DNA from 4 places in the Shewanella sp. LZH-2 genome. Region 4 is predicted to be linked to each of the others. Evidence: predicted binding sites of a transcription regulator. Region 4 holds the regulator's gene; each other region holds the start of a gene.

Region 1 (3,506 bases), 1.6 Mb from region 4:
ATGCGGCGACCGAGGCGCCTACCCGCCCCAGTTCTAATCCCGTTAACTCGGCGCGAGCGAGGGCAAAATCCCACAACTGAGTATGCTCAAAAATATCCCACACTAAGCGACTATCAGTCAGATTATAGTGAGCAAGCCCTTGCTTATTTTCGGTAAATAGCGCATCAATCTCTTGGACTCGATTTTCTACATTATGAATCGCTTTGCCTTCACCGAGTAACGCTTGGGCGACAAATTCCAAGGAGAAGCGCTCGAATTGATAAAAGGCCGCCTTTAACCAATCGATACCATCGAGCACCACTCGCCCCGGTAAACTTAAGGTTTCAGGCCGAAATTTATTCTCGACCTTCCACTCGAGAAGCGCACTACCTCGACCGATACGCAGCGGGATCCGGTGCAGTAACGCACGCCGATATAACAAGGCCAAATCAAAGGTCACCACCGACCAACCAATGATCACATCGGGATCAAACTCAGTAAACCAAGCGATGAGACGATGGATAAGCGCCGCTTCATCGTTCACCCATTCGATGTAAATTGCAGCATCAGGCTGCGCCTCGCCCACCATAATGACTTTTTCATAGGGCTGAGATTGCGCATCGCGTCCATAAAGGGCCACGGAATAGAGTAATCCGTCAAAACTGCATTCAAAATCGAGGGAGATTGAACGCAATTTTATTTCCGGCTGCGGTGCAACGGCTTTGGCCCGTATGGCGCTAAAGACGGGCAAGCGGTCTTGTAAACCCACATTGCTTACTTGATGCCCTAAAAATGCCACATCGAGCGCGACAAAACGTTCGATTAAAAAACGCTGCTCGGGACGGATATCCGCCTCAAATAAGGGAATACCAGCATCCGTCGCTATCCGCTGTAAGTGACGAAACACACTGCTCGACTGGGCATAAATCGCCGCCACGGCTTGTCTTTTAAAACTTTTAAGCATAAGCGGCACAAAGCGTAGCGCCAGCCCCGGCGTTTGTAACTGTAATGCAGCCATATCGCTTTGATGGCAAAAACAAATGTACTCAGAGCCAGGTAACTCCACCAGCACTGGGCCAGAAACAGTGGCGAGATAATACTGCAACACAAGCGTTGAACCGCATGTAATAGCATGGCGCGTCAGGACGCGTCCCTGTACACTCACGGGCGCAGCCGTGTCATGTGCAAGACTCTCGGGGGGATTCGACTGCGGTTTCACTCTAAGGCTCTCGCTGTTTATTGATTCTCGGGACACAGAATAAAATTGCCATAAAATGGCAGAAAAGTTTCTTAGGCTATGCAATCACTGTTATTATGTACAGCATTAATTCGATAAAGTAGTGCCGCATGTTACCTGACAACGTAAAAAACCAGATCCGCGCTATCTATAAAGATATTGCCGCCGCTTTGCCTAATTTTAGGCCACGCCGCGAGCAAAATTTTATGGTGGCAGAAATCTCTAAGACCTTGGCTGGCGACTATGACAAAGATAGACGCATCATAGTGGTCGAAGCGGGTACGGGGATTGGTAAATCATTGTCTTATATTTTGGGCACGATACCGCTTGCGCTTGCGAGTAAGAAAAAAGTCTGTATTGCCACGGCAACCGTTGCGCTGCAGGAGCAGTTGCTGCACAAAGACTTACCGTTTTTTCTCGAACAATCAGGGCTAAACTTTCGCTTTGGTCTGGTTAAAGGGCGCCAGCGGTATGTCTGTTTATCCAAACTTGCCATGCTGATCGGCGATGATAACAGTACCCAAATGGCCATGTGGCAAACAAAGCCAGATAACAGCCAAATTGCCATGCTGCAAGAGCTGCTCAGCGACTTTAATGAAGGCCGCTGGAACGGTGAAATAGATACGCTATCGACACCGATACCGGACCATCTCTGGCAACAAATCGCCTGCGATAAACACAGTTGTCATCGGCAACTCGCCAGCCATCGTAATTGCCCGTTTCACAAGGCCCGTGAGGATGTGGATACTTGGGATGTACTGATCGCCAACCACAGCTTACTTTTTGCCGACTTAGAGCTAGGCGGCGGGGTGATTTTACCCGATCCCGAAGAGGTATTTTACGTCATAGACGAAGCCCACCACTTACCAATTGTCGCACGGGACTTTTCTAGCGCACAGGCAACGCTTAGAGGCGCCGCCGACTGGCTTGAAAAAGTCGGTAAGACCAGCGCCAAGTTACAAAATCAGATAAAGAGCAACAATATCATCGCCCCAGCACAGGCGATGCAGGATCATATTGGCGACTTAATCGCTCAGCTCAATCAAGTCGCCCACTATTGTGATACCCAGACCAAGCAGTTTGCCAATCCAGAGAGTCGCTATCGGTTCGAACACGGCAAATTACCCGATGCGTTAAAAATCCCTGCCGAGAATCTCGCAACCACTTCCAATCTTGCTCTCAAGCAATTTAACAAGATGCAGTTATTGCTGGCCGAGGCGATAAAAGATGGCGATATTCCTAAGCACCAGGCTGAAGCGCTACAGGCCGAAATGGGCTTTATGTTGCAGCGACTCGAGAACCTGCAAAAGCTCTGGAAAATGATGGCCAAGGAAGATTCCACTAAAGGTGCCCCAATGGCCCGTTGGATCGAGTTAATTACAGGCAAACAGGTCGATTATCTGTTTAGCGCCTCACCAATTGAAGTCGGTTTTATGCTCGAATCGATGCTGTGGCAAAAGGCAGCTGGCGTCGTGCTATGTAGCGCTACGCTGCGGGCGCTGAATAACTTTGACCATTTTGCCCATCAGGTAGGGTTATCATTAAAGGACGGCAGCCGTTATCTTGCCCTGCAATCCCCTTTCGATTATCCGAATAATGCCACGCTCTACTTACCTAAGATGAAAACCGAGCCGACGGATGATGCCTATACTGCTGAACTTGCCGAACAAATTATCGAGCTAATTGAAGGCGAAATGGCTACCTTAGTGCTGTTTGCCTCTTACTGGCAAATGGAAAAAGTGGCCGAATTGCTCGAGGGCAAGCTCACGCAGGAAATTCTGATCCAAGGTAATGCACCACGCCAACAATTGCTTGAGACCCACAAAGCTAAATGTGACAAAGGTGAGCCAAGCATATTATTTGGCACAGGCAGTTTTTCTGAAGGCTTGGACTTACCAGGAGATTACCTCACCAACCTCATCGTCACTAAGCTACCCTTTGCTGTGCCAACCTCACCCGTTGAGCAAGCCCATGCTGAATATGTGAAAATAAAGGGTGGAAATCCGTTTCTGCAGCTCACCATTCCTGATGCATCGCGAAAGCTTATCCAAAGTTGTGGTAGATTACTGCGTAAAGAGCAAGATTATGGTCGAGTCACTATCCTAGATAGACGGTTAGTGACGAAGCGTTACGGCAAATCCTTGCTAGACGCACTCCCACCTTTTAGACGAGTCATTGAGTAGGATTAAGATTTGGAGTTGTTACTCGAGCCCAGTAACTGGGCCCTGTTGGCTGTCATTGGCTTAATTGCAGGTTTTATCGATGCCGTGGTCGGTGGTGGCGGCCTGCT
Region 2 (3,506 bases), 1.9 Mb from region 4:
TAATTTTAAGTGTGTAACAATAAACATGCCATATAACTAACCATCGATCTCATTTGCTTTGGCTATCACCTCTTTTTGTTTTTGAATCGCCTCTTCGATAACTTTTTCAAAAAAATCACTTTTTTCCCCTGGATGATGCGTTGCGCACAAAATCAGAGAAAACTGTCGATTTGACCTTGCGACGCTTGATAATCATTAATACCTCCCAAAATCTGCAACAACTTAGATAACCATTATGACGTGGAAAAATTTCAACAGTTAACCACTTGTAAATATACAATAATTATTAATAATAATATCTTAAACCCATAATTTATTCATTATTTTTCACGAATAGCCACTTTGTGCATCAGCCAGTATCAAAGGTGTCTTTCAGCGGTAATTAAAAGCCGATAGTGTTGTAATTCAAGACTCGTGTTACTTTCCTTGAAGGTAACCTCAGCCTGACTCTAGCACTTAATCTGTGGCAAACATCCCCAGTCTGTAGTGTACTGCGGGGTAAGTAGTTCGCGACGCATGGTCCATTTTTGATCAATGCCTTGGGCGGCGAGGAATAAGGTATCGCTACCATAGCGGTGGTTAACACTATCGAGGGTGCGCATTAGCTGAGGATTAGCGGAGGGTGCATTGAATAGGTCAAACTGGCGGTGTTTCTCGCTGACTAAATCTAACAAGCCCACACCGATTTTATAATAGCGCACCCCTTGCCTAAACAATTTAGGGGCGGCCGCGCTCATTGCGTGGGTGAGCTCGGCGCTGCAATTTGTGGCACATGGAAAGTTAACTAATGTTTTAGCGCCTGTTGGCTGCTCATCATAGGGAGAATTATTAGCGAACAGCAGCATGGTTTTACATAACGAACCTTGCCTTCTGGCTTTGGCGGCAGCAATGCCAATATGCTTACTTAAGGCTTGGTGGAGTTGTTGGTAATCGGTGATGCGTTCACCCACACTGCGAGTCGAGAAGATTTGCTTTTTATCTGCCCTTGCCTCATCCCATTGTTTACATGCTTGGCCGTTGAGTTCTCTTACGGTGCGTTCAATCTCGATATTAAATTGTTTGCGGGCGAGTCCGGCCGGCATTCTTGCCAGATCATAAGCGGTATTAATTTCCATTAGTTCCAGCTTTTTACTGATGCGGCGACCAATCCCCCATACCTCGCCCACTTCTACCGACTTTAAAATAGTGAGTCGGTCTGGCTCATTATCTATTACGCAAACACCGTTATAACCGGGTAATTTTTTGGCTGCGTGGTTTGCCAGCTTGGCCAACGTTAAGGTCGCGCCTATACCTACACATACAGGTAAGCGTGCTTCTTTCCACACTGCACGGCGAATTAACTGCCCTTGTTCATATAGAGACTTGATCGCAGGGCAATGCTTAAAAGATAAAAAACTCTCGTCAATGGAATACACATGCTGCTCTGGAGCAAAGCGGCCGATAATACTCATCATCTTGGTGGATAGATCGGCATAGAGTTCATAATTGCTTGAGCAGGCAATCACCCCTAACTTTTGGCATTGTTCCTTTAACTGAAAATAAGGTGCAAATTTGGGGATCCCTAACTCCTTTGCTTGACGATTAGCTGCCACGATGCAGCCATCGTTATTGCTAAGGACGATCATCGGTTTGCCACGCCAGTCCGGACGAAACACCTGCTCAGCGCTGCAATAAAAGCTATTGGCATCAACTAGAGCATACATTTTAAATTAGCTAAAGTCGGGTTTTGGCGGTAAAAACGGATTGAACTCACTACGACACCTTCTATGCTGAAGGTGTCGTAATCATGGATAGGTTGAGGCTGAAACTGCTCGTTTGCGGATAGCAGTAAGCGGCGAGTTTTATCGATAATTTTACACACAAACTCGCCGTTATAATTGGCAACAATCACATCACCATCACGGGCCGTTTCATGGCGATCGACTATCAACAAGTCACCAAAATAAATGCCAACGCCCTGCATTGAATCCCCCCGAGCAAACCCCATAAAGGTCGCGTTTGGATGAATAATCAGGAGTTGATCTAAACTCAGGCCAAGCTGGCGATACTCTTCTGCAGGGCTTTCAAACCCTGTGAGCCCTGCACTTGCATAGATTGGTATGATACGCATAACTAACACCACTGGTTAAATATACAGTGATTTTAGCAGTAATCATGCGGCTGGCAAGTTTAACTCTGAGAAATAAATCGCAACCCACTATAAAACAAAATAAAACACTTAGGCTTGCCTTTAAGTAACCAAAAATCACTTAGCAGCTAAAAAGCTGACAAGGCAGGATTCAAATCGATGAGGATGGGCTAAATTGTGCTATTTAACTGAAAAATGGTGTTTTTTTAGCAAGCTTCCCCCAAACCATTGTCTGGTTAGCTGTTTTAAAAGGGAAAGCCAATAAAATAGACTTTAGGTCAGCCTGCTTTGAGGTGCTGGCAGCATTTAGCAAAATGCCGTCGTCGCTTCTCTAAGTGCTCGCAGTAATCAGTCAGTTTTTGCAAGGTTCCCACTGGGCCATGAAACAACTTGCCAAATTCAGTGGTGAGCTTAAGCCAGTTGTCTTGCTGGATATTCAATTTTGTCAGTAGCTTGGCGCTATGTTCGCTGATGACACCTCGTTTGTCATTGCGGATGATTCGGCCTGTATAATCCACCAATTGAAGGTAGTCCGTTAATGAAAACGCAATGCCATTGGGCTGGTTGTCGCATTCATTACCAACTCTTTTTGAAAAAATCATAGATTGGTCGCTAATGATTCGCGGTCTTGCGACATATATCCTGCACCTTGTAGCGCCCAAATGAGATCCAAATTGACGCCTTACTATCCTAAGACGTCTGCAAAGGACGTCGTCATTACAACAAGCGTCCTTTCCCACACCATCACATCAACCAAACTAATCCAACAATATCGCCTTTTGCATCAGCATCTGGTTGTTCTGGTAAAACGGCACATCGGTATGGCCTAGAACGCTTGCAGGTAAATTCGCAAGCTCTGACAGGTTATCCATTGGAACCACAACAGACTTGGCACCATTCTCAGAAAGCATGGTGATCTTGTCTGCGAAGTTAATGGCTCTCTCGATGGCACCACCTACAGAGATGTTGCCGAGGACCGCTAAGCCGGGTTTTAAGTTCTTCTTGTACAACGCCGACACTATCGCGATATATACGGCTGAACCAATACCAGTCGAAACTGATGCACCTAGCATATTGGTGACCTGAACAGTGATATCGTAATTTTTCAGCGAATGCTGTTCACTTAAAATGGTCTTTTCGTTGGCTTTGATGTACTGATAAGTGTTTTTAATATTTTCTTTAACCGGCATGCTGCTCACACCGGAAATGTTCAACTTGCCAGAACCTGAGGTACTCACCACTTCAATCCGCACCAATGCCACGTTGTCACCATCGCTGGTACTGGTGTAACAAACACCCGGTGGTAACGGTGTGCTTTGAATTAAATGAGAACCTTTCTCTTCTGGCAAACCAACGAAATGCTCTTCCTGGGTTTCTT
Region 3 (3,506 bases), 1.5 Mb from region 4:
GATTTCGCTGCTCAGTTCTGGGCAGGTATATCCTAAGGTTTCGGCACGTTCGGCAAAGTTACTGAGCACATCGAGTTCGGCTGCTGCTCTGGCAAAGGCTTGTAGCTCATGCAATTTGGGGAGGATTAAATCAAACAATTCGTCCCACAGTTGTTTTTCAAGAGCGAGCGCCTTACCTTGGCTTGACAGCACTTTTTCTTCATATTCCTTAAGCTCGGGCGTGATATAACGCTCCATATTCTTAAGGGTTTGACGGCGTTGGTAATTTAATGGCACTTGCTGTGATTGCAGACGGCTGACTTCAATATAGTAACCATGGACTCGGTTGTAGCCTACCTTCAGCGTGGCAATGCCAGTGCGTTCTTTTTCCCGCGCTTCGAGTTGTACTAGATAATCGCTGGCACCTTCACTTAAGCCACGCCATTCATCTAACTCGGCATTGTAGCCTTCACGGATCACGCCGCCATCACGGATAAGCATGGGCGGGTTATCGACAATGGCGCGCTCAAGCAGTTGTTGCTCTTCGGGAAACTCGCCTAAGAGTTGGCCTAGTTTCACTGTATGGGGGGCACTTAACTGTGCTAATGATTGCTGCAATTGAGGCAATAGGTTTAATGCTTGGCGTAGTCGGGCAAAATCCCGTGGACGAGCGGTACGAAGCGCCAGTCTTGCCATGATACGTTCGATATCACCTAGGGCTTTAAGCTGCTCATGCAATGACTCATGGGCCGCGGTCGCGAGCAACTCATTGACCGCCGTTTGGCGAGCAAAAATCTGTGCATGGTCCCTCAACGGCTGATGGATCCAGCGTTGTAACATACGGCTGCCCATGGCTGTGGCAGTATTGTCGAGCACGGCTGCTAGGGTGTTATCCCGACCACCACTCAAATTTTGTGTCAGCTCGAGGTTGCGGCGCGTTGCCGCATCCAAGACAATCGTATCGGTTTGATTAAAACGGGTAATAGCATTGATATGGGGCAGGGCGGTGCGCTGGGTGTCTTTTACGTACTGCATCAAGCAGCCTGCCGCTTGCAGCGATAGGCGAGCATCGGTTATGCCGAAACCGTGTAAATCCTTAGTGCCAAACTGGGCCAACAGCAGTTTGATACTGGTATCGTAATCAAATTCCCACTCAGGGCGGCGACGTTTGCCTTTAAAATGATGCAATAACTCCAGTGCACCAAAATCTTCGCTATAAAGAATTTCGACCGGATTCGTACGTTGCAATTCGGCTTCGAGGGACTCCTTCGTTTCTAATTCGGCAATCACGAAACGGCCAGAAGACACATCAAGAGTCGCATAGCCAAAGCCCACTTTGCCTTGATAAACCGCGGCCAACAGATTGTCTTGCCGCTCCTGCAATAGCGCTTCATCGGTTAAGGTTCCTGGGGTGACAATGCGTACGACTTTACGCTCAACCGGACCTTTTGAGGTGGCAGGATCGCCAATTTGTTCACAAATCGCAACCGATTGGCCAATTTGAACCAATTTTGCGAGATAGCCTTCAACTGCATGGTAAGGGATACCCGCCATCGGGATCGGGTCGCCACCACTTTTGCCTCGGGCCGTAAGTGAAATGCCCAATAATTCAGAGGCTCGTTTGGCGTCATCATAGAAGAGTTCATAGAAGTCACCCATACGATAAAACAGCAGCATGTCGTGATGCTCTGCTTTCATGGTCAAATATTGACGCATCATCGGGGTATGTTTTTCTAAATCATCGGTATCTATAGGATTCATTAAATCGTTATCGTCCGCTATGCCGGCCCTGAAATAGGGAATAAAGTCATACAGTAATAGGAGATAAAATCAGTTGATTTGCACTATTACTGTCTAAAATCAATTGGCGCCAATCTTAGCAACAATTTACAGAAAATTGATCCTGAAAGCGTGGATATTCACTGATATCTTGATAAATCTGCAGGATGGGTGGGTAAAAGCTTGTCTAAATGGAAAAATTTTCTGACTGAAAAATAATTCATTCACAGGTATTGATACTGTATGATTGTACAGTATACTAGTCAGCAGATTACGACAAAGAGCCTCGCTTTTTGATCACCCGCTTTATTAAATTGAATATCACTTTTGACAGTACTGATGCTGTCTAGATGAGGGAACAGGAATGAAGGTCGATCCAAACAAAGAGAAAGCACTTGCTGCGGTATTGAGCCAAATTGAGAAGCAATTTGGTAAAGGCTCCATCATGAAGCTGGGCGAAGACCGCTCTATGGATGTCGAGACCATTTCTACTGGCTCACTTTCCCTTGACGTCGCCTTAGGGGCTGGCGGTTTACCAATGGGCCGTATTGTTGAGATTTATGGTCCTGAATCATCAGGTAAGACAACTCTGACATTAGAAGTGATTGCTGCTGCTCAGCGCGAAGGTAAAACCTGTGCCTTTATCGATGCTGAGCACGCTCTCGATCCTATCTACGCGAAAAAGTTAGGCGTAGATATTGATAACTTATTGTGTTCACAACCCGATACCGGTGAACAAGCTCTTGAGATCTGTGATGCGTTAACCCGTTCTGGCGCGGTAGATGTGATCATCGTTGACTCGGTCGCGGCATTAACACCCAAGGCAGAAATTGAGGGCGAAATCGGTGACTCACATATGGGCTTAGCGGCGCGTATGATGAGCCAAGCGATGCGTAAGTTAGCGGGTAACCTCAAGCAATCGAATACACTGTTAATCTTCATCAACCAAATTCGTATGAAGATTGGTGTGATGTTTGGTAACCCAGAAACCACAACGGGTGGTAATGCTCTGAAATTCTATGCTTCTGTTCGTTTAGATATTCGCCGTACTGGTGCTATCAAAGAAGGCGATGAAGTGGTTGGTAACGAGACTCGTGTCAAAGTGGTTAAAAACAAAGTGGCTGCACCATTTAAGCAAGCTGAGTTTCAAATCCTTTACGGTCAAGGTATCAACCGTACTGGCGAGTTAGTCGATTTAGGGGTAGCCCATAAACTGATTGAGAAAGCTGGTGCTTGGTATAGCTACAAGGGCGATAAAATTGGTCAAGGCCGTGCCAATGCGGGTAAATATTTGACTGAAAACCCAGCCATTGCCGCTGAAATCGATAAGACATTGCGTGAGTTATTATTGAGTAACCCAAGTGCACTGGCATCATCAGCATCCGATGATGATAATATCGAGGGGAATATTGATTTAGAAACAGGCGAAGTATTCTGAGCCAGTCTGCCCGTCAAATTGCGGTCGCGCTGTTAGCGCGCCGCGATTATTGCCGCCAAGAAATCCGCACAAAACTGCTCGAAAAAGGCTTTGAGGTCGCTGATATCGATCCTGTGCTTGATGATTGTGAAGCGTCAGGATTTATCAATGATAAGCGCTATGCCGAGCTTCTCGTTCGAAGCCACATTGCCCGTGGTCATGGACCAATACGCATTCGTCAAGCTATTGCTCAAAAGGGGCTTACTAAAGATTGTATCGAAGCTGCCTTATCTGCAAATGAGCATGATTGGTTTGAGTTGGCAAAAGCGAA
Region 4 (3,506 bases):
CGAATAGCACCAAAGACTTGCCATACAGATTCTTTCTGTTTTTTCTTACCGCTTAGCTCTTTGTGATAGGTCGCCACTTCCATCACGTGATCGTAGCCTAAATACACAGGCACTAAGGTGACTGGGCGTTCGATACCACGCAGCACACTGTTGATCGTCATAGCGATCATGCCCGTTTTAGGCGCCAATAGACGACCGGTACGAGAACGGCCACCTTCAGAGAAATACTCAACCGAATATCCCTTAGCAAACAGCTGATCGAGGTACTCACGGAACACGGCCGTATAGAGTTTGTTGCCGTTAAAACTACGGCGAATAAAGAAAGCCCCGCCACGGCGGAACAGCGGCCCCGCAGGCCAGAAGTTTAGGTTGATACCCGCAGCAATATGCGGCGGCACCATACCTTGGTAATACAGAATGTAAGATAACAGCAGGTAATCCATATGGCTGCGATGGCAGGGCACATACACAATCTCATGACCATCGTGGTGTAACTGCCGAATATGCTCGGCACCTTTGATGTTAATACCGCTGTAGAGCTTGTTCCATAACCACGTTAAAAAGCGCTCAGCAATACGTACGAGACTATCGGAATAATTTGCTGCAATTTCATCAAGATATTCAATTGCCGTTTCACGCGCTTGGGTTTCAGAAATCTTCTTGCTCGCGGCTTCTTCCTGAATCGCCTTGCGTAAGGATTCAGATTTCAGCAAGGAATGGAATAACGCCTGACGATTAGGCAACACAGGCCCCGTCATCACCTTACGTTGGCGGCGAAAATGCACTCTCGCTACTCGAGCCAATTTATGGGCAATGCCCATATCGGTACCATGTTCGTCGGCCATGTAACGCAGCGATACCGCATTAGAAAATTGCACAAAGTTGTGACGGCCCAAAAATAGGATCATCAAGCACTTACGTAACCAAGTAGGGTTCTCGCGCTCAAGCACTGCCGCCTTCATGGTGTCGTCTTCTTTACCCGGAGTACGACCCCAATACAGACTCACAGGCACCAGCTGGATATCTAACTCTGGCTTTTCCTTATGGACGGCCAACAAACGCATAAAACATTCGAGGAATGGCTCATTGCTGGCGCGTTCACCAAATAAGGGCTTACGACCTTCAAGGCATACCACCCGTGGCGCCACAACGCCATTCACCACCAGCGGCTCGTAAGGGCTTGGCAAACCAAGTTTCGTGGTGATCTCGCTTAACGCAGCAATATCACTCAGGGATTCTGTTTTCATTACATAAGCAAGCGGTCTGGAGGCATCCAGATTCAGATCGGCAAAGGGATCCTGTGGCACAACAATAGTGTGCACTAAGTGCTTTTGGATCCAACGTAATGATTTCAACCAAAGAGAGTCTTGTTTAGGCATTATTCTTATGCAATGTAAGTACGTTCATTAGCCCCATAGAATACCAGATTCTAGAGAATATACCCAAACAACCTAAAGATGCAGGATTCAGCAGCTGATTTTAATGACTTAGTAACGCACTTTAGGCAACGCCATTTATTGCTGCCGTGCAAATGGCATTCACCCCATAGATGACGATTACGGTTATTTGCAGATCTAGCTGACCAAGTTAAAAGTGGTTAATACTTGCACTACAAATAATACTGTATATACTAACAGTAACTGTATAGAAAAACAGGAAAGACCATGAGACCGTTGACGCCACGCCAAGCCGAAATTTTAGAGCTGATTAAACGTAATATTGCCGAGACTGGCATGCCACCCACTCGGGCCGAAATTGCCACCCGTTTGGGTTTTAAAAGTGCAAATGCCGCAGAAGAACACCTTAAGGCATTGGCGAAAAAAGGCTGCATCGAGATCATGCCTGGTACTTCCCGCGGGATCCGTCTCCCTGTAGAGGAAGAAGATAACCGCGAAACAGGCTTGCCACTGATTGGCCAAGTGGCAGCGGGTGAACCTATTCTCGCCCAAGAGCATGTCGAACAGTATTACCAAGTCGACCCCAGCATGTTCCACCCTGCTGCCGATTTCCTGCTGCGCGTAAAAGGCGACAGTATGAAGAATATCGGCATCCTTGAGGGTGACCTGCTTGCCGTTCATAAAGTACAACAAGCGCGCAATGGACAAGTTGTTGTTGCTCGCGTTGATGATGATGTAACCGTAAAACGCTTTGAAAAAAAAGGTAATTTAGTCTACCTACATGCCGAGAATGAAGACTATTCACCGATTAAAGTCGATTTGAGTTTCCAAAGTCTAACAATTGAAGGGCTCGCCGTAGGGGTGATCCGCAACGGAGATTGGCTATGAACAAACTATTAGGTAATGCCCCGCGTCACCCCGGTTTATGGCTCGATACGGTTCGAGATACAGAGACCGACTGGCAGCATACATCAATAGTCACTATGCCAACTCAGAGCCAAGGGCGCCAAGAGCTGACACAGCTGAGCAAACAACTTGCCCAACTGAGCCAACAGGGAAGATGGATAGTGCTCATCAACCCACCTAGTATTGGCTACAAGCAGCTATTAGCAAACGCAGGTGTGCGTATGGATCGCGTACTATTGGTTCACGCAAAAGATGAGGTCGAAACCCTTTGGGCGATGGAAAAAGCCTTAACCAGTGGCACATCTAGCGCAGTGATTACTTGGATTAACGCCCTAGATACTCGCGATAATCGTCGCCTACAAATTGTAGCAAAGAGCGCACGTGCAATGGGTATCGTGCTTGAAGGTTCAACGAATGACCAACCTTCTAGCACCAATCTCACACAATCGGCTAAATTTACTCAACCCGCATTTTTCAGCTCTGTTCATTAAAAATTTTTCACACCGTATTTAGCCTTGAAAGCCGCCTCACCTGTGAATGTGAGGCTTTTTTTTGGCAATTTTTCAGACAATTAGAAAAAGAAGTGATCTTGATCAATTTTTAAACAGCAAGTATGTTTGATTTAGGCGCACATGATATATCGCCTGTTTAGGCAGAAATATCGCGTTATTTTCGAATATCGCTCGCCCACAAAAATTGAGAATAATGGGTTTATTCAGCAGTATGTGCCAGTGTGGCTAATACCAGCAGTAACAATACTTGATCATAAGTAAGCCGCCAACGCACGTTGAAGTCAGAAACACTTTTTTGGGAACTGAAGAGTTTGCATAGAGTTGAGACTTACTGTGTTGCTCTTCTTTGTAGTTGCTATTTGCAATTAGCAGAGGAGAAGTCTTGTGAAGCAATGGTTGTATTGTTTACTCGTGGTGCTATTCGCCCCACCGTTGGCCGCAGCAGACATGCGGTTCAATATGACGCCTGGCGTAACAGAAATCAGTGGCAAGGTATACCACCTGCACATGACGATTCTGTATATCTGCTGCGCGATAGGCTTAGTGGTTTTTGGCGTGATGATTTATGCCATGATCAACCACAGAAAATCCAAGGGCGCGGTCGCGTCACACTTCCATGAGAGTACAAAAGTTGAGATCGCTTGGACGATAATTCCCTTTATCATTCTGATCTTAATGGCGATTCCGGCAA

What was found. The regulator LexA, encoded in region 4, represses DNA repair genes until DNA is damaged. The targets are predictions, from matches to a motif close to TACTGTATNNNNATACAGTA.
Region 1: dinG (ATP-dependent DNA helicase DinG) is a predicted target of LexA. The motif match lies at 1,284-1,303, and genes of this name have one in related genera.
Region 2: JM642_RS11315 (S24 family peptidase) is a predicted target of LexA. The motif match lies at 2,120-2,139, and genes of this name have one in related genera.
Region 3: recA (recombinase RecA) is a predicted target of LexA. The motif match lies at 1,996-2,015, and genes of this name have one in related genera.

Annotation. Positions count from the first base shown of each region.
Region 1 covers NZ_CP069350.1:2,820,349-2,823,854, forward strand. Annotated here, with positions in the region: gene JM642_RS12525 (DNA polymerase II) at 1-1,198, opposite strand, end outside; gene dinG (ATP-dependent DNA helicase DinG) at 1,327-3,399, shown strand; gene JM642_RS12535 (TSUP family transporter) at 3,409-3,506, shown strand, end outside.
Region 2 covers NZ_CP069350.1:2,543,091-2,546,596, forward strand. Annotated here, with positions in the region: gene JM642_RS11310 (Y-family DNA polymerase) at 450-1,703, opposite strand; gene JM642_RS11315 (S24 family peptidase) at 1,691-2,110, opposite strand; partial or broken gene JM642_RS11320 (transposase) at 2,407-2,712, opposite strand; gene brxL (protease Lon-related BREX system protein BrxL) at 2,887-3,506, opposite strand, start outside.
Region 3 covers NZ_CP069350.1:1,272,833-1,276,338, forward strand. Annotated here, with positions in the region: gene mutS (DNA mismatch repair protein MutS) at 1-1,740, opposite strand, end outside; gene recA (recombinase RecA) at 2,123-3,196, shown strand; gene JM642_RS05720 (regulatory protein RecX) at 3,271-3,506, shown strand, end outside.
Region 4 covers NZ_CP069350.1:4,432,137-4,435,642, forward strand. Annotated here, with positions in the region: gene plsB (glycerol-3-phosphate 1-O-acyltransferase PlsB) at 1-1,379, opposite strand, end outside; gene lexA (transcriptional repressor LexA) at 1,665-2,285, shown strand; gene JM642_RS19435 (SulA-like leucine-rich domain-containing protein) at 2,282-2,794, shown strand; gene coxB (cytochrome c oxidase subunit II) at 3,200-3,506, shown strand, end outside.